Regions from separate parts of the Lelliottia sp. GFLA7 genome, predicted to be linked through region 2. Evidence: predicted binding sites of a transcription regulator. Region 2 holds the regulator's gene; each other region holds the start of a gene.
What was found. The regulator LexA, encoded in region 2, represses DNA repair genes until DNA is damaged. The targets are predictions, from matches to a motif close to TNCTGTATGTACATACAGNA.
Positions count from the first base shown of each region.

Region 1: umuD (translesion error-prone DNA polymerase V autoproteolytic subunit) is a predicted target of LexA. The motif match lies at 1,891-1,910, and genes of this name have one in related genera.
Region 3: metR (HTH-type transcriptional regulator MetR) is a predicted target of LexA. The motif match lies at 1,220-1,239, and genes of this name have one in related genera.

Region 1 is NZ_JBWLAQ010000001.1:42,949-49,186, forward strand. Features, by position in the region: gene AC07RN_RS00215 (hypothetical protein) at 1-173, shown strand, start outside; gene umuC (translesion error-prone DNA polymerase V subunit UmuC) at 189-1,451, opposite strand; gene umuD (translesion error-prone DNA polymerase V autoproteolytic subunit) at 1,454-1,873, opposite strand; partial or broken gene AC07RN_RS00230 (GNAT family N-acetyltransferase) at 2,046-2,243, opposite strand; gene AC07RN_RS00235 (YnfU family zinc-binding protein) at 2,733-2,891, shown strand; gene AC07RN_RS00240 (GH36-type glycosyl hydrolase domain-containing protein) at 3,047-6,238, shown strand, end outside.
Region 2 is NZ_JBWLAQ010000003.1:36,115-42,352, reverse strand. Features, by position in the region: gene dusA (tRNA dihydrouridine(20/20a) synthase DusA) at 1-211, opposite strand, end outside; gene AC07RN_RS10480 (conjugal transfer protein TraF) at 293-1,552, opposite strand; gene AC07RN_RS10475 (cupin domain-containing protein) at 1,771-2,259, opposite strand; gene zur (zinc uptake transcriptional repressor Zur) at 2,376-2,891, shown strand; gene AC07RN_RS10465 (CsbD family protein) at 2,976-3,185, opposite strand; gene dinF (MATE family efflux transporter DinF) at 3,331-4,650, opposite strand; gene lexA (transcriptional repressor LexA) at 4,717-5,325, opposite strand; gene AC07RN_RS10450 (diacylglycerol kinase) at 5,435-5,803, opposite strand; gene plsB (glycerol-3-phosphate 1-O-acyltransferase PlsB) at 5,958-6,238, shown strand, end outside.
Region 3 is NZ_JBWLAQ010000013.1:21,634-27,871, reverse strand. Features, by position in the region: gene AC07RN_RS20295 (carboxylate/amino acid/amine transporter) at 1-347, shown strand, start outside; gene metR (HTH-type transcriptional regulator MetR) at 235-1,188, opposite strand; gene metE (5-methyltetrahydropteroyltriglutamate--homocysteine S-methyltransferase) at 1,436-3,697, shown strand; gene AC07RN_RS20280 (PRD domain-containing protein) at 3,765-4,601, opposite strand; gene AC07RN_RS20275 (glycoside hydrolase family 1 protein) at 4,625-6,088, opposite strand; gene AC07RN_RS20270 (beta-glucoside-specific PTS transporter subunit IIABC) at 6,088-6,238, opposite strand, start outside.

The DNA.
Region 1 (6,238 bases), on a different contig from region 2:
AACTTAATGATCCCACGGCGTCAGAATTACGGAGAGCTTATCTTCTTGCGAGTAAGAGCAAAACAGCCTTGATTGCGAAGGTTATTCTGCTTGAACGTGAGCTTGAAAACTGTGAAATACAGAATGGCAACCTGCGAGAGAAAATACTGTCACTGCAGCTACTGTACCTGTAAGGCCAGCATTCATTTTCATTTAGCGACAGGCAGATCTGAGTAGCGCGTAGTGTAAGCCGGTGACAGCATCTCACGTTTCATTGCCCAGGGCTTCTGGATGCCCTGACCCGCAAACCAGACCTTTCCTTTTCCTGACGCGTTAATGCCGTCGATTACCGTCATGAGTGCCGTGCTATTAGCTTTCGGGGCGAAACTATCAAACAAATTAAGCTGTGCTGTGCCGCGACTAAAAAAGTCAGCCAGCATAACACCCGCTTTCATGTAACGGTAACCATCGACCCATATTCGATCCAGTGATTCTGTCGCGGCACAAATAATGTCACGCGTATCATCCGAAGGTGTCGGTAATTTCACCGATGATTGGTTTCCATAATAAATTTCATTATCTGCGTGCGGGCTGGTGCGTAGAAAAACGCTAACAAAAGCACAAAACTGGTGTTCGCTACGCAATTTTGCCGCAGCACGCTCCGCATAGGTGCAGACAGCCTGACGCATATCGGCATACTCGGTAATACGATACCCAAAAGAGCGACTGCACATAATCTGTTGCTTATTTGGCGAAAATTCTTCAAGCGCCAGACACGATTCACCACGCAGTTCACGCAACGTTCTTTCCAGAACAACGTTGAAATGCTTTTTGATTACCCACGGTGAGCTATTGGCTAAGTCCTGCGCTGTACAGATCCCCATAGCGTTCAGTTTTTTGCTGATGCGCCTTCCTACCCCCCATACTTCCTCTACAGGTACGCGCTCTAACAGCTTTCGCTGACGTGATATGTCGGATAAATCAACCACACCTCCCGTACCAGGCCATCTTTTTGCTGCGTAATTTGCTAGTTTTGCTAACGTTTTGGTTTGCGAAGCACCGATCCCGATCGTGAGCCCGGTATTTTTAAGCACCTGGTTTCGCACGGTTTTGCCAAAATCCGTCAGCGACATGCAACTGGCTACACCAGATAAGTCGATAAAGGCTTCATCGATTGAATAGATCTCGATGGCTGGCGACATCTCCGTCAGCGTCTGCATAACTCGCGCGCTGAGGTCAGCATAAAGGGCATAGTTTGAGCTGAATACGTGTACTGCGGAGGGGAATGTTTTATTTTTCAATTTAAAAAAAGGTTCTCCCATCGTAATGCCGAGCACTTTTGCCTCTGCTGAACGCGAAATTACGCAACCGTCGTTGTTAGAAACCACCACCACAGGTTTTCCCTTTAAATCCGGGCGGAACACCGTTTCACAAGACGTATAAAAGTTGTTGACGTCAGCCAGAGCAAACATCGTCATTGATGTGACTTCACTGAAAATGTCACTACGCCAAATATTTCCAGATCTTCTGGATGATGAAACGTAATGGGTGAGTAATTGCTATTGTAAGGAACCAGTTGCAGGACGGGATGCGTGCGCAACTCTTTGACGGTAAATTCTCCGGCGACAGCCGCAATTACAATATCGCCGTGACTTGCCGAAAGCGAACGATCAACCACCAGAAGGTCACCATCTCCAATTCCAGCATCCGTCATGGAGTCACCGCTTACTTTAATAAAATATGTGGCGTTAGGGTGGGTTATCAAAAGCGTATTAAGATTTAACCTATCTTCGACGTAGTCTTGTGCGGGGCTAGGAAAACCACAAGGTACCCGTTCCGCAAAGAGAGGAAGATGGATAGAAGGGACAATCTCTATGGGATAAAAAAGCTGCATAATGAGGAACTCAAGATAACTGTATTTATATACAGTATCACGGGTTTTTTCGCGTATTCAACCTTCTTCTAAGCATGTTTCTGAAACCGTTTGAAGTTGCGAGGAATTTAGGTTTTACCGTGTAAGCAGTAAACTGAGTAAGTTTGTTTTTATTGGTTTTTTTTAGACTTTGTCTAATAGCACCACATCCTATCACTTCGCCATGAGTATTCTTTGCCAATACCCACAATGCTTTGTCATCATTCATTGCATCAACGTTGAAGTTGCTTTTGCCGTTATCACCCGTAATAGCGGCAAGCTCCGCTGACAGCATTTCGATTAAGCGATGGGAATCTGAAGAAAATGGATCTGATTTCTCTATTGTGATCATGGGTATACCCTATAAAGAGATTTTGACCAGAATAAAGTCTCCTGCCTTGAAAAGCATCACTTCTCAACAGGTGATGGAACACCGGTGATTCCTGCTATTCTGAGGATGCGATGTCCGTTCCTCGCTCAAAGCTGTCTGTCATGCCTGCTTATAAACAGGCTTAACGTAGGATATTTCCCGTTTTTTCCAAGCGGGCCCCTTTTTGCAGAAACGCCCATACGCTCCTCCTATGCTCAAACTATAGGGCAGAATCGTCTACCGGGGTGTGGTCAGTCCATCATGTACCTCTGGTAGAGCTTTATTCTCATTTTGTTATGCTGAACAAAGACAATATACCACTACAACTATCGATGCCTTAGTCATGGAAAGTATGTGACTGAAAAATACAAATTGGGCATGAGGCTGTCTGAATGCGTTAAAAAAACAAAATAGATTAAAATATAATCAAACGTGATAGGGTAGGGCACATTCATTGAAAGGTTAATCATCATGTCTATCATCGATTACGCAATGAAACTCATCAGTGGTGCAGCCACAGTCACTTGTCCCATTTGTGGGTCTAAATCGACCCAGCCAGTCTCAAAAATCCGTCTGAAAAAAGCCATGCTTTGTCCAGGATGTAAAGCTCTGTTTATACCAACACGATAGCGCCTTCCAGAGAAGCATGCATAAACTGATGTTCTATACTCAGATATAAACCAGCAGCTGTTAAATCCCTGATGACTTACACCCATCCTGAGAGAACCCTTCTGAACTGATTTCGCAACTGCTCCTGCGCGTTAACGTCGCATCAGAGCAACGCTATGAATATAAATCCCAGGGCGTGGCTTCGCCGCCCCCGTCCCCTGACGCAAACTCCCGGCTGGGCTCCGTTTCCGGTTAACGACCCGGCGGGTGAAATTCCTCTGCGGCCAGAGCTGTTTTCAACACCTCAGATGGAGCGTTATGGTCAAAAACTGGCGCGTACCCATAAAATTTCTCCAGATAAACTGCCTTACTACCTCCTTAAACGGCTCGGTGAAAATGAGGCCGTCATTACGCAAAACTGTTACGAACTCAATGCACGTAAAAAAACGACCATTATGCCCGCCGGGGAGTGGTTGCTGGACAATTACTACCTTATTGAGGAGCAGATCCGTATCGTCCGCCAGCACTTGCCGAAAAGTTTTGGCAAAGGGCTGCCTTCACTGTCCTCCCCACACCGTTGTCCGCGAATTTATGATATTGCCGCAGAGGCCATTGCGCATGGCGATGGGCGATGGGATATCGCCAGCCTGACCAGCTATATCACGGCTTATCAGACAGTCACGCCGCTTACGTTAGGCGAAGTCTGGGCTTTGCCGGGCATGCTCCGCCTGTCCTTAATCGAAAACCTGCGCCGCGTCAGTGCCGAAGTCGTACAAGCCCAGCAAGAACGAAGCCTGGCCGATACGTGGATAACACGAATTTTCGAATGCGCAGAGAATGATCCGGCTGATTTAATCATGGTGATCGCTGACATGGCGCGTTCACGCCCTCCGTTGAGCAGCGCATTTGTCGCTGAACTGGTACGCCGTCACCAGGGCCATGGCAACGCGCTCGCCCTACCTCTGACCTGGGTCGAACAGCGCCTGGCCGAACAGGGCATCACAACAGAGATCCTCATTCATCGCTTCAATCAACAGCTCGCTGCCAGTCAACTCTCTGTCAGCAACAGCATCGCCGGTTTACGCTTACTGAGTGAAACTAACTGGGCTGATTTTGCTGAAACCATTAGCGTGGTGGAACAGACGTTACGGCTTGATCCCGCAGGCATATATTCCCGCATGCACTTTGATACCCGGGACCATTATCGTCATGTTGTTGAGCTTCTGGCCAGACAGAGCCACTTCACTGAGCCTGAGGTGGCAAACCATGTCCTGGCACTTTCCCGGGAAACCACTCCTGGGACGCAAGCACATCATATTGGTCATTATCTGGCAGGCGAAGGACGTCAGCAGTTGGAAATTCAGCTGTTGGCTGAAACGTCCAGACTCATACGTCTGCGGCACAGTTTCAACAAAATCCCACTTCTGTCATGGCTAGGCAGCCTGAGCCTGTTGACCACGGCAACGACAGCAGGGATATTGCACGAAACGGCGCATCAGGGAATGGGCTGGTTGTTGTTACTGTTGGCATTACCCCTTATTGTTGCTGTCAGCCAGTTAATAAGCGATATGCTGAGTGAGATCACGACCCGTTTCCGTATCCCTCTGCCGCTGCCACGAATGGATTTTTCGGCTGGTATCCCGGCTGATTGCGCGACTATGGTCGCTATCCCCTGTTTACTGACCAGTCACGAAAGCATCTGCAAACTTCTCACCAGCCTGGAAGTTTGCTGGCTTGGTAATCAGGACGAAAATCTCTGTTTTGCGCTTCTTACCGATTTCGCTGATTCGCCCAGCGAAAGTACTGAAGAAAACCAGGCTCTGTTAAATCAGGCCATCACAGAGACACAGAACCTTAACCGGCGATATCCTGGCAGCCGTCCAAACTTTTATTTGCTGCACAGAAAGCCGGAATGGAACCCTCTGCAGGGCGTCTGGATGGGTTATGAGCGCAAACGAGGAAAACTGGCTTTACTGAACGACTGGTTACGCCATCCTGCGGCACAGTTTGCCAGTGTTGAGGGCATGCCAGCAGATCAGTTACCCGGGCACATTAAATATGTCATTACGCTGGACAGTGATACGGTTCTGCCGCGAGATACCGCGCATAAGCTGATCGCCACCATGGCTCACCCCATGAATAAGCCAGAATATGATCCTTTAAAGCTGAGGGTAGTAAAAGGTTATGGAATTCTACAGCCAGGACTGGCAGAGGAGATTCCACGCAACGGACAAGGGCGCTATGCCGCCTTGAGCAGCAGCGTACCAGGTAATAACCCCTATTCGATGATGTCTTCAGATATCTATCAGGATCTCTTTTGGGAAGGATCCTTTGTCGGCAAGGGTATTTACGATGTTGATATTTTTGTTCAGGCCACCGCAAACACCTGCCCTGAAAATCTGGTCCTCAGCCATGACTTACTCGAAGGTTGTTATGCCCGCTCCGGGCTGTTAAGCGAAGTCTTACTCTATGAGCAGTATCCGAATAATTATCTGTCGGATGTTGCTCGTCGCACGCGCTGGATACGTGGAGACTGGCAACTCCTGAACTGGCTTAGACCTCATGTCAGAAAAGCGGATGGAACCAGCGTTAAAAATCCATTATCCGTGCTGTCATGCTGGAAGTTATTCGATAATCTGCGCCGCAGCCTCGTGGCGCCTTCTTTACTTGTGCTCCTGTTTTGCGCTTTGATTTGGGTTCCCAATCCCTTTTACTGGCTAGGAGTGGTAACACTGGTTTGGCTGTTGCCAGCGGTCTTAAGTATCACCCATGATCTCTTGCGTAAACCTCCTCGCCGCTCCCTGCGTCAGCATCTGTCGCTGGTCGTCGCCAGTGCGCTGAAGCGACTTTCCCGCATCGCGCTTAATTTTGCCATACTGCCACATGAGGCCGGATACACTCTGTACGCGATTGGCGTAACGCTCTGGCGCCTGGCCATCAGTCGACGAAACCTCAGCCAATGGGCCAGTCACAATCCCGTAAGTGACCAGGTAAAGGTATCTGCTGTCCGTTTTTATCGGGCAATGTGGCTGAATGTGGTAAGTGGTATAGCATTAACGGGGCTTACCTTTCATTTTGCACCGCAGCTCCTGGTAATCGCATTACCTGTCAGCATTCTTTGGTGTCTGGCGCCTCTGCTGATGAGTTGGCTGAGCCGTCAGCCTGTGCGCAAAGTGTTTTCACCCAATAAAGAACAGAAAGAACTGCTGCGTCAGACAAGCCGCGAAATCTGGGCCTTTTTTGAGACGTTTGCCACGGCGAAAGAAAACTGGCTTCCTCCTGACAATTACCAGGAAATCCCCGAGCCGACGATCGCGCATCGCACTTCTCCCACAAATATTGGGCTTTCCCTGCTTGCAAACCTGACG
Region 2 (6,238 bases):
ACTGCAGCGCCACAGGATGCTCTTCTTCGCTGTAGGCCAGATAGTCGCCCTTACCGTGAATAATCGCTCCGGTGGTCACCATTTCGGTGTACAGCAGCGTGTGACGAGACAACTGACGCAGAAAGTAGCGGCAATGTCTGTCCGTCCAGTCGAGCATCGGCGCGATGGAGAAACGGTGTGCAGGGAAAGTGGACTTTAATTCTGACGACATGGCGAAGTTTTAGGCATCTGCTGGAAAAGGGGCGCTACTATAGCACAAAGAAAACCGGAGGCGCATGGCCTCCGGATCTCCTTAGAACGTCACGCTCAACTGCGCGCCGGCGCCCCAGGTTTCGTCTTCGCCATACAGACCCATCAGATCCACATGGACGGTGTTGAACGGTGCAAATCCGACACCACCGGTGAACACGTTGCTATCGTTACCCTTCACATCCGCACGGTAACCGGCACGGACTGCCAGCCAGCTCAGCGGGGTGACTTCCGCACCGACGCCCACGTATTGTGAGTTTTCTTCACTTTTGAAGCCTTTGGTTTCGGTGAGGTCGCCATCAGCCGTTAAGGTCAGCAGATCGGTGTGCCACGCCACGCCAGCGGTCACCAACGGACGGATCTGGTAGGTATCTTTATAGTTCACCACCTCTCCCGTACGGCCATTACGGATACGGATGTCTTTGGTATCGATATCACGAGACATCAGGTTCTGCCCGCTCAAGCCTACCGTCCAGTTTTCGCCAAAATCAGCGGTCACACCGGCATCGACGTTAAAACCGGTATCGTCTGTACGGTAGCGGCTGCTGTTCCAGTCGTTGCTGTCGTAGTCGTAAATGGACGTGGTGTAGTTGTAGAGCCAGGTTTTCTGCAGTTTTGGTGTGATACCCACGGAAACTGGAACATCCGCAATATCAAACTGGCGGGCAACCGCAACACCGTAGTCAGAGACAATCGCTGCCCGGCCTGACGCCGTGGAGTTAAGGTTTTTGGTAATTTGATCGGTGCCGTTTAATGCGGCGTCCAGTGCAACCCCACCCGCGACAATTTTGCTGTTCTGGATGCTGCGCAGATAGTCGATATCTTGCTGATCGATAGAAGAGCTTACGCGCGCATGCGCATTGCCTTTCGCCACAAAGGCCACTGAGAGCACGTTATTAGGAATACTGACCGCAATACCTGCACCCGCATTTGCCCGCGCCGTTTTGCCTTTTAGACTGCTGAGTTCGTCAGCGAGATCTTTTGCCGCGCCCTGGAACTGATTAACAGAACCTAATGGGTTAGCGATAATCTCTGCTGCAGTTAGACTGTCCACAACATCGCTGTAGTGGTCAACTTTGTCACTGATGTCGTCGATTTGATCCTGAAGATTATCTTTATCCGTAATTCTGGCGCCAACGGACGGCAAAATGACGGTAATGTCATCATCCGGTTTAGCTTTAGCCAACAGCGCCGGGTTGATTAACACCCCGCTGCCATAATTGCCCGCCGCCACACCCGTACCACCCATTGCATCGCTACGCGCTTCCGTCCAGGTATTAGCGGCAGACGCCTGATTTGCCATCAGCAGAGATACAGCAATGCTAACCACCGAAAATTTAAAAGTTTTTTTCACAGTATGCCCGTCTTATAGTGTTATTAAACAACCCCCGCTATTTACGCCCATACGGGAGCGAACTATTGCTGTGAATAGGAACCAAAAGACCTGCTATTTCCTTAAGTTAAATCACCCAACTGGCCTATTGTATTTGTGACGGCCCTCAATATTTATAGAAGAGGAAATTATTTTCGCCCAGGTTTTCCGTCATGGGGACCAAAAAACTGCGGGGGATGGTCGACCCAACGGTCTTCTCGAGTGGCGGCATACATCGGGTTAAGCGGGTAGTAGATACGGTTGTGTTTTTTGTTCGCTTCCCCTACTACCAGCAGTCGTACATCTTCGTCGGTGTTGTTGATAAAGGTGTGGCATACGCCCGTTCCGGCAGGAAAACCGACGCTGTCCCCTGGCTCTAGCTTCCACAGATAACCGTTGATCCACACTTGCGGATGACCTTCAATAACGTGGATAAACTCTTCCTCGTCACTTTCTGCATGCGGATAGGAAGTGCGACGACCCGGCGGTAAGCGCTCATGATGGATTCCAATACGCCTTAGCCCCATTTTGCGAGCCAGCGGCGCACCAATTGCAAAGCGTTCTTCACTGTCCGGATACGTCGAATCGTCTGCTCCCTCGACGTCGCGCCAGTGTTGAATGCAGTCAGGTCTTTTCATTGTTTATCTCCCCATATTGCGTTGCGTCAGGTATAGCACACCGCGTGGGATCTCGGCGTTTTTAACAGAACATGATAAAGTGGGGGTTTTCCGGCCTACTACTCTTCGAGGTGCAAATGGATAAGACCACAACGCAGGAGCTGCTCGTGCAAGCTGAAAAGCTCTGCGCGCAACGCAATGTGCGCCTGACCCCGCAGCGCCTTGAAGTTTTGCGTCTGATGAGCCTCCAACAAAACGCGATCAGCGCTTACGATTTGCTTGATCTGCTGCGTGTTAACGAGCCGCAGGCTAAACCGCCGACGGTTTACCGTGCGCTCGATTTCCTGCTGGAACAAGGCTTTGTGCATAAAGTGGAATCAACAAACAGCTATGTGCTTTGCCACTTGTTCGATCAACCGACGCACACATCTGCGATGTTTATCTGCGACCGATGCGGAGCCGTGAAGGAAAAAGCGGCGGAAGGGGTAGAAGACATTATGCATTCGCTGGCGGCCAAAATGGGCTTTGCGCTACGTCATAATGTGATTGAAGCACATGGCCTGTGTTCGGCCTGTGTGGAGGTGGAAGCGTGCAGTCATCAAGATGCGTGTCAGCACGATCACTCAATTCATGTAAAAAAGAAGCCGCGCTAAAATGCAAATCGGGCGGCCTTTAAGCCGCCCTCAGGGATAGTACGTCCATGTATTTTCGGGTAGAACTTTTCGCTACAGAATTACCTACCAGCGATAATCGTGACGTTTTTCCCAATCACCGACCTCTTTCTCGGCCTGATCTTTCTGGTAACCGTAACGTTCCTGAATTTTACCGACCAGTTGGTCACGCTTACCTTCGATAATGGTCATATCATCGTCAGTCAGCTTACCCCACTGCTCTTTCGCTTTACCTTTAAACTGTTTCCAGTTACCGCCGATTTCGTCTTTATTCATAATCATGTCCTCATCGTTCGGTTATCACGTAAATTTGTATCGTCCGTTACGTTCATTTCCTGCTGGACGTGATAATAATTGTAGATAAGGATTCGGCAGTCGTTTCGATATTCAGAATCTTTAACCATTTTGCCAAAAGAAGCCGCTACGAGAACCAGCTGTTTTTGCGCCAGTGACGCCGCCAGATAACCCACAGCGACAGGCCTCGCAGAGCAAGAAAGACAGCTAACGCCAGCCACAAACCATGGTTCCCCAAATAGGGGACGGTGAGCAAGGTCAAACCGAAACCCGCCGCGGCGACCGCCATGCTATTGCGCATTTCCGCGCCCCGGGTCGCACCAATGAACATGCCATCCAGCAAATAACACCAGACACCCACCACCGGTAAAACCACTTGCCAGAAAATGTAATGACGAGCCAGCTCACGCAGTTCAGGTAATGACGTCAGAAGGGCGACAATATGCCCACCAAAGAGAGCGTAAATCAGCGCAAACACCAGTGCGACCAACCCGGACTGACGACAGGCAGCACGCCAGACTTCTTGTAATTTTCCGGCCTGCCGCGCACCGTATGCCTGACCCGAGTGGGCCTCAACGGCATAGGCAAAACCATCCAGCGCATAAGCGGTAAACGTCAGTAGCGTCATCAGCACCGCGTTGACCGCAACGATCTCAGGCCCAAGACGCGCGCCCAATACGGTCATCGCACCGAAGCATAGCTGGAGCAACAGAGAGCGCAACATGATGTCGCGGTTCAGCGCCAGCAGCTTGCGCATATTGCCCCGCCAGGCATTTTTCAGCATCGCGAGCGAAACGCCACGCATCACCAATACACGTTTGACCATCCATAAGCCGATAAAGAACGTGGCATATTCCGCGACAACGGTTGCCAGTGCGGCACCCTGCACATTCATATGCAAACCCATCACCAGCCACAGATCGAGAACGATATTCAGGACATTCCCCACCACCAGCAAAATGACCGGGGCACGGACATATTGCACACCGAGTAGCCAGCCAAGCAGAACGAGGTTAGCGAGTGAAGCAGGGGCGCTGAGCCAGCGAATCTCCAGAAAACGGCGCGCCTGTTCCAGCACGGCTTCGCTGCCACCGACAATATGCAGCGCCAGATCGATCAGAGGTGTACGCAATACGACAATCAGTAGCCCGGCACCTAACGCCAGGATCAGCGGCTGAACCAGCGCCCGCCCAAGGCGTACCGGATCTTTCGCGCCAAAGGCCTGGGCGGTCAGTCCGGTCGTGCTCATGCGCAAAAACAGGAGCAGCATAAAGAGGAAGCTGGTCGCCATCGCACCAATCGCGATGCCACCTAAATAGACGGGAGAATCAAGATGTCCAATGACGCCCGTATCCACCAGTCCAAGCAAAGGAACGGTGATATTGGAAAAAATCATTGGCAGCGCAAGACGCCATAATGCCTTGTCTGAAGTTGTCAGCAGAGACATAGGAAATTACCGGAAGCGAGATAAGACAGTCAGGCTGCGTGGATGACGCAGCCTGTCAGAGAGAAATTACAGCCATTCACCGTTGCGGATAACGCCAACCGCCAACCCTTCAATAGAGAAGGTTTGCTCGCGCAGATCCACCAGAATCGGAGAAAACTCACTGTTTTCAGGCAGAAGTTGCACGGTGTTACCCTGTTTTTTCAGGCGCTTAACCGTGACTTCGTCGTCAATACGCGCAACAACAACCTGTCCGTTGCGCACATCCTGAGTTTTATGTACCGCCAACAGATCGCCGTCCAGAATACCAATATCCTTCATGGACATACCGCTAACACGCAGTAAGAAATCTGCGCTCGGCTTAAACATACCCGGATCAACCTGATAGTGGCCTTCAATGTGCTGCTGTGCCAGCAACGGCTCACCCGCCGCAACGCGACCGATAAGAGGGATGCCCGTTTCTTCTTCCACCAGTAAGCGGATACCGCGAGACGCGCCTGAAACAATCTCAAGAACGCCTTTACGTGCCAGCGCTTTAAGATGCTCTTCCGCGGCGTTTGGTGAACGGAAGCCCAGGCGCTGTGCGATTTCCGCACGCGTGGGTGGCATTCCCGTCTGGCTGATGTGATCCCTGATGAGATCAAACACCTCTTGCTGTCTGGCCGTTAACGCTTTCATTCCGCCCCCTGGGTGTATATACAGTTATGCTGTGAGTATATACAGTCAAAGGCGAATTTGGAATCAAAAACTGCACAAAAAACCAGAGACTTATTCGATTCCTGAAAGCTTATCGAAAATGTGACCAAAGGAGGGTGACCCAGGTAATGGCAGCGATGATAATCGCCAGCAGTACAGCGGCAGAGCCCATGTCTTTCGCACGACCAGAAAGTTCGTGGAAATCAGAGCCAATACGGTCAACAACGGCTTCGATAGCGCTGTTGAGAATTTCCACTATCATCACCAACAGTACTGAGCTGATGAGAAGTACGCGGGTGATAGCATCAACATCAAGGAAGCACGCGATAATCACGGCAATAATTGCGGCAACGCCTTCTTGCCGGAAGGCGGCTTCATTTATCCATGCCGCGCGGAAACCTTTCCATGAATAACCGGCAGCTTTGATGATTCGGGTAAACCCAGTGGTATTATTGGCCATTAAAAGAACCTTTTATTAGATTTAGCGTCAGTAACAAGGGCTGCGGCGGGTTTCGCAGCAGCCTGAAGTATGACGGGTAACAACAGAAATCTTGCGCGCTTTCTGTTATCCTTGCGCCGCAATTGCATTATTAACCAGAGGCTTTACATCGTTTATGTCCGGCTGGCCACGAATTTACTACAAATTACTTAATTTACCATTAAGCGTACTGGTAAAAAGTAAGTCTATCCCGGCGGAACCCGCGCTGGAATTAGGGCTCGATACCTCACGCCCTATTATGTACGTTTTGCCTTATAACTCGAAGGCAGACTTACTCACGCTGCGCGCCCAATGTCTGGCGCACGATTTACCGGATCCTTTGGAACCCCTGGAAATCGACGGCACCCTTCTCCCTCGCTATGTGTTTATCCACGGCGGGCCGCGCGTGTTTACCTA
Region 3 (6,238 bases), on a different contig from region 2:
TTATAGCGTGGCTCATGCTGGGTAATCCGCAGAAATTGCCGACCACCACGGTGCAGTGGAGCGTGCTGATTTGGCTGGGCGTGGTCGCGTCGGGGCTGGGCTATTTTATGTGGAACTACGGCGCTACGCAGGTAGACGCCGGAACGCTGGGCATTATGAACAACGTTCACGTGCCCGCAGGCCTGCTGGTGAACCTGGCCATCTGGCAGGAACAGCCGCACTGGCCGAGCTTTATCATTGGGGGAACGGTGATCCTGGCTTCACTGTGGGTGCATCGCCATTGGGTCGCTCCGCGCTCCGAACAAACGGCAGATGGTCGCAAGCGTGATTCCGCGCTGAACGAATAAACGCTTCCGTGACCGGCTGACGCTGCTCGCCATCGCGCACGGCGGAGTACAGCCGGCTCCATAATCCCTCACCCAGGGTTTTGGTGACCACCAGACCCTGGCGCTCAAAACTCTCTACCACCCAGTGCGGCAGCGCCGCAATACCCATTCTCGCCGCCACCATCTGAATCAATAGCAGCGTGTTATCGACGCTTTTCAGGTTCGGGCTGATGCCCGCCGGCTGCAGGAAATGCCGCCAGATATCCAGACGACTGCGCTGCACCGGATAAATCAGCAGCGTTTCGGTCGCCAAATCTTCCGGTGTGACGCGCGTTTTCGCCGCCAGCGGATGATCCGGAGCCAGCACCAGGCGCACTTCATAATCAAACATCGGTGAGTAGTGCAGCCCGCTGCGCGGCAGAATATCGGACGTCATCACCAGATCCAGTTCGCCCTGCTGAAGAGACGGCTGGGGGTCAAACGTCATGCCCGATTTAAAGTCCATCTCCACCTGCGGCCAGTGCTGGCGGAAATTCTCAAGCGCAGGCGTCAGCCACTGAATACAGCTGTGACACTCAATGGCGATGCGCAATTTCGTTTGCTGCGGCTCATTGCAGGACTGCAGCGCGGTGGCGATCTGCGGCAACACCTGATTGGCGAGCTGGAGCAAAATTTCCCCCTGCGGCGTAAAGCGCAGCGGCTGACTCTTACGCACGAACAGGCGAAAGCCAAGGCGTTGTTCCAGATCGCTGAACTGGTGTGACAGCGCGGATTGCGTCTGATGCAGTGTAGCCGCCGCCGCAGCGAGCGACCCGCAATTCCGCAACGCTTGTAGCGTTTTCAGGTGTTTTATCTCGATCATGAAAGTCCTTCACTTCGGCATGAGTATTTTGCGCTTGAGGAATATACAGTAACCGCCAATTATGGATGTGTAAACATCTGGACGTCCAAACTCGTCATATTTCGACTTGCAGATGCGTTGGCGTCCTCGCTTACCCCAGTCACTTACTTCAGTAAGTGACTGGGGATGCGCTGCGGGGCCGCCTTCCTGCCAGCCGAACTATTTAGAGTTTGCCTTCAGATTCAATGAATTCTTAGAGGAATGACACATGACTGTAATCAACCACACTCTCGGTTTCCCTCGCGTTGGCTTGCGCCGCGAACTGAAAAAAGCACAAGAAAGTTACTGGGCGGGTCAATCCACCCGCGAAGAGCTGTTGGCCGTTGGCCGCGAGCTGCGTGCTCGCCACTGGGATCAGCAAAAACAGGCGGGGATTGATCTGCTGCCGGTGGGCGATTTTGCCTGGTACGACCATGTTCTGACTACCAGCCTGCTGCTTGGCAACGTGCCGGCTCGTCATCAGAACAAAGATGGATCGGTGGATATCGACACCCTGTTCCGCCTGGGCCGTGGACGTGCGCCAACCGGCGAGCCAGCGGCGGCGGCGGAAATGACCAAATGGTTTAACACCAACTATCACTATATGGTTCCAGAGTTCGTGAAAGGCCAGCAGTTCAAACTGACCTGGACGCAGCTGCTGGATGAAGTTGACGAAGCGCTGGCGCTGGGCCACAACATTAAACCGGTTCTGCTCGGGCCGGTAACGTATCTGTGGCTGGGTAAAGTGAAAGGCGAGCAGTTTGACCGCCTGAGCCTGCTGAACGACATTTTGCCGGTGTACCAACAGGTGCTGGCTGAACTGGCAAAACGCGGCGTTGAGTGGGTACAAATCGACGAACCCGCGCTGGTGCTGGAGTTGCCGCAGGAATGGCTGGATGCGTTTAAACCGGCTTACGACGCACTGACGGGCCAGACCAAACTGCTGCTGACCACCTATTTCGAAGGCGTCACGCCGAATCTCGATACCATCACCGCGCTGCCCGTGCAGGGTCTGCACGTGGATCTGGTTCACGGCAAAGATGAGGTGGCTGAACTCAACAAACGTCTGCCGTCCGACTGGCTACTGTCTGCAGGCCTGGTGAACGGGCGTAACGTCTGGCGCGCCGATCTGACCGAGAAATACGCGCAGATTAAAGACATCGTCGGCAAACGCGATCTGTGGGTTGCCTCTTCGTGCTCTCTGCTGCACAGCCCGATCGATTTGAGTGTCGAAACGCGACTGGATGCAGAAGTGAAAAGCTGGTTCGCCTTCGCCCTGCAAAAATGTGAAGAGCTGGCTCTGCTGCGCGATGCGCTGAATAGCGGCGACACCGCGAAGCTGGTCGAGTGGAGTGCGCCGATTCAGGCGCGCCGTCATTCGACTCGCGTGCATAATGCGGCGGTCGAAAAACGTCTGGCGGCGATCACCGCGAAAGACAGCCAGCGTGAAAACGCCTATGAAGTGCGTGCCGAAGCGCAGCGTGCGCGCTTCAACTTGCCTGCGTGGCCGACCACCACTATCGGTTCATTCCCGCAGACCACTGAAATCCGCGGCCTGCGTCTGGACTTCAAAAAAGGCAATCTCGACGCCAACAACTACCGCACCGGCATTGCGGAACACATCAAGCAGGCGATTATTGAGCAGGAACGTTTGGGTCTGGACGTGCTGGTGCACGGCGAAGCCGAGCGTAATGACATGGTGGAATACTTCGGTGAGCACCTCGATGGTTTTGTGTTTACCCAAAACGGCTGGGTGCAAAGCTATGGCTCCCGCTGCGTGAAGCCGCCGGTCGTGATTGGCGACGTCAGCCGTCCGGAAGCGATTACCGTGGAGTGGGCGAAGTACGCACAGTCTCTGACCGACAAACCGGTGAAAGGCATGTTGACCGGCCCGGTGACCATTCTTTGCTGGTCATTCCCGCGAGAGGATGTGACGCGTGAAACCATCGCCAAGCAGATTGCGCTGGCGCTGCGTGACGAAGTGGCGGATCTCGAAGCCGCAGGAATCGGCATCATCCAGATTGACGAACCGGCCCTGCGCGAAGGCCTGCCGCTGCGCCGTAGCGACTGGGATGCTTACCTGCAATGGGGCGTGGAGGCTTTCCGCATCAACGCCGCGGTGGCAAAGAACGACACGCAGATCCACACTCATATGTGTTACTGCGAATTTAACGACATCATGGATTCCATCGCAGCGCTGGATGCCGACGTGATCACCATCGAAACTTCGCGCTCCGATATGGAACTGCTGGAGTCGTTCGAAGAATTCGACTATCCGAACGAAATCGGTCCGGGCGTGTACGACATTCACTCTCCGAATGTGCCAAGCGTAGAATGGATCGAGGCGTTGCTGGCGAAAGCCGCTCAGCGTATTCCGGCAGAGCGCTTGTGGGTGAACCCGGACTGCGGCCTGAAAACCCGTGGCTGGCCGGAAACCCGCGCCGCGCTCGCGAATATGGTGAAAGCCGCGCAGAACCTGCGTCAGGGTTAATTGCCCGAATGACCCTCTCCTCTTTGGGGAGAGGGGAAACAGGCGGCAGGGGGCGAAAACGCCAGCCCTACGCCTGACCTTCCATCAATCGGCTAATATGAATGCTCAGCCAGGTCAGTTCATCTTTTGGCAGCGTGAGTTGATATTTTTCCTGCACATAATCGCGAATCACCCACGCCACGGTCATGGCATCCGGGCGATGGCGCATTAATTCCTGATAAAAATCCTCGGTCTCGCTGACCACAATTTTCCCGGTTAACACCCGCTCGGCAAAGTAGCGTAGATGGGTAATAAACCGCATGTAGTTGACCGACTGCGTATCAATGGCTTTGCTCAGTTTATAGCGCACGATTTCGGCAATGCGATTGACCAACTCAACCTGCTGATGCGCCGAACTGTCGTCAGTCTGACCGCTGGCATTAATCAGGTGAAAAGCGATGTTCACCGCTTCGTCCTCCGGCAGGTCAACGCCAAACTGCGCGTTCACGTTTGCCCGCGCCTGCATCCCAACGCTGTATTCTTGCGGGTAGTAGCGCTTCACTTCCCAGCTCAGCTTATTGAGAATCACCTGCCCGCTGCGGCTGCGTTCTACCGCAAAGTGCAGATGCTCCGCGAGGGTGAAAAGCAGCACTGAGTTGAGTTTGTCGCCGCAAAGCGTGCGGGCGAGCGTCAGAATCTCGTGGCTTATTTCAAAGAATGCCGCAGGAATGGTGTCCGTGAGCGATAAAAAGTGACGGGACTTGAGATCGCTCAGCGGCAGGAAGACTTTCTCCACCTGCGTCAGGTCGATTTGGCTCCCCGCTTTCGCGCCAAAGCCAATCCCTTTGCCAAACAAAATCATCTCCCGCTGATCGTTGTCGACCAGCAGCATGCTGTTATTGAGCGATTTTTTTATCGTAATCACGGTTATTCCTGCGGCCTGGCCGTTTAGCTCATGTCAGCGCCATTGCTGGCGATCACTTTCTGATACCACCCAAAAGAATCTTTTTTCAGGCGCTTCAACGTGCCGTTGCCTTCATCATCCTGATCGACATAGATAAAGCCATAGCGCTTGGACATCTGCGACGTGCCTGCGCTAATAATGTCGATGCATCCCCAGGTGGTGAATCCCATCACATCCACCCCTTCATTGATAGCCGCCAAAGTTTGCTCGAAATGGGCGCGGAAATAGTCGATGCGGTAGCTGTCGTGAATCTTGCCATCTTCAACGATATCCTTCGCACCCAGCCCGTTTTCAACGATAAACAGCGGCTTTTGATAACGGTCGTACAGTTCGAGCAGGGAAATTTTTAGCCCGACCGGATCGATTTGCCAACCCCAATCAGACGCAGGCAGATACGGGTTTTTCACCCCAAGAATGGTGTTACCCGGGATGCGTTCAACGTCCGGCTGCGTCGATTCGGTCAGCGACATGTAGTAACTGAACGAGACGAAATCGACGGTATGATCTTTTAAAATACGCTGATCGTCGGCTTGCATTTCAATCTGAATATCGCGGCTCGCCAGATCGCGCAGGATCAGCGGCGGATATTCCCCGAAGACCTGCACATCCGCATAGAAATAGTTTTCGAGATTCTTTTTCAGCGTCGCCTCGACGTCTTCCGGGCGGCAGCTGTGCGGATAGGTGGTGAGTTTGGTCAGCATACACCCGACCTGGCTGCCAGGGATTTTGGCGTGGCAGTCACGGGTGACCAGCGCCGAGGCGACAAACTGATGATGCAGCCCCTGATAAATATCCTGTTTCGCTTTGCCCGGCGCGCTTTTCTCCTCGCGGATACCGGCGGTGGTAAACGGGTGGCGGTGGATGCTGTCGATTTCGTTAAACGTGAGCCAGTAGCGCACCAGATCTTTATATCGGTCGAAGCAGACATTGCTGAAGCGCACGAACGCGTCCACCACGTTGCGGTGCACCCAGCCGTTATATCGCTCACTCAGCGCCAGCGGCATTTCGTAGTGAGAAAGCGTCACCAGCGGCTCGATGTGATGGCGACGCAGTTCACGGAACATCTCTTCGTAAAATTGCAGGCCCGCTTCATTCGGCGCCGCGTCTTCGCCGTCCGGGAAAATACGTGACCAGGCAATGGACACGCGCAGCACTTTAAAGCCCATCTCGGCAAACAGCGCGATATCGTCTTTATAGTGGTGATAGAAATCGATGCCACGACGTTTCGGGTAAAGTGTGTCGTTTTTGCCTTCAAACGCATCCTGAATATTTTCATCCGTCAGCGCCATGTGGCCGTCATAATCTTTCAGCGACAGATTGGGTTTCCAGGTGATGGCATCCGCCACCGACGGTCCTTTGCCATCAACGTTCCAGGCCCCTTCGGCCTGATTAGCGGCAATTGCGCCGCCCCATAAAAAACCTTTCGGAAACGGGAGGGATTTATCCATTACACGGACTCCTTTAGCGTCATGATGATGTGAGGATTTGGATTGTTGTCGTCGTGGCTTTGTGGCGTGAGCGAGAAACGTTCGCCGTTAGTGACCACCATTATCACCACCGGATCGAGACCTGCTGCGGTGAGGGTATCAAGAGAAAAT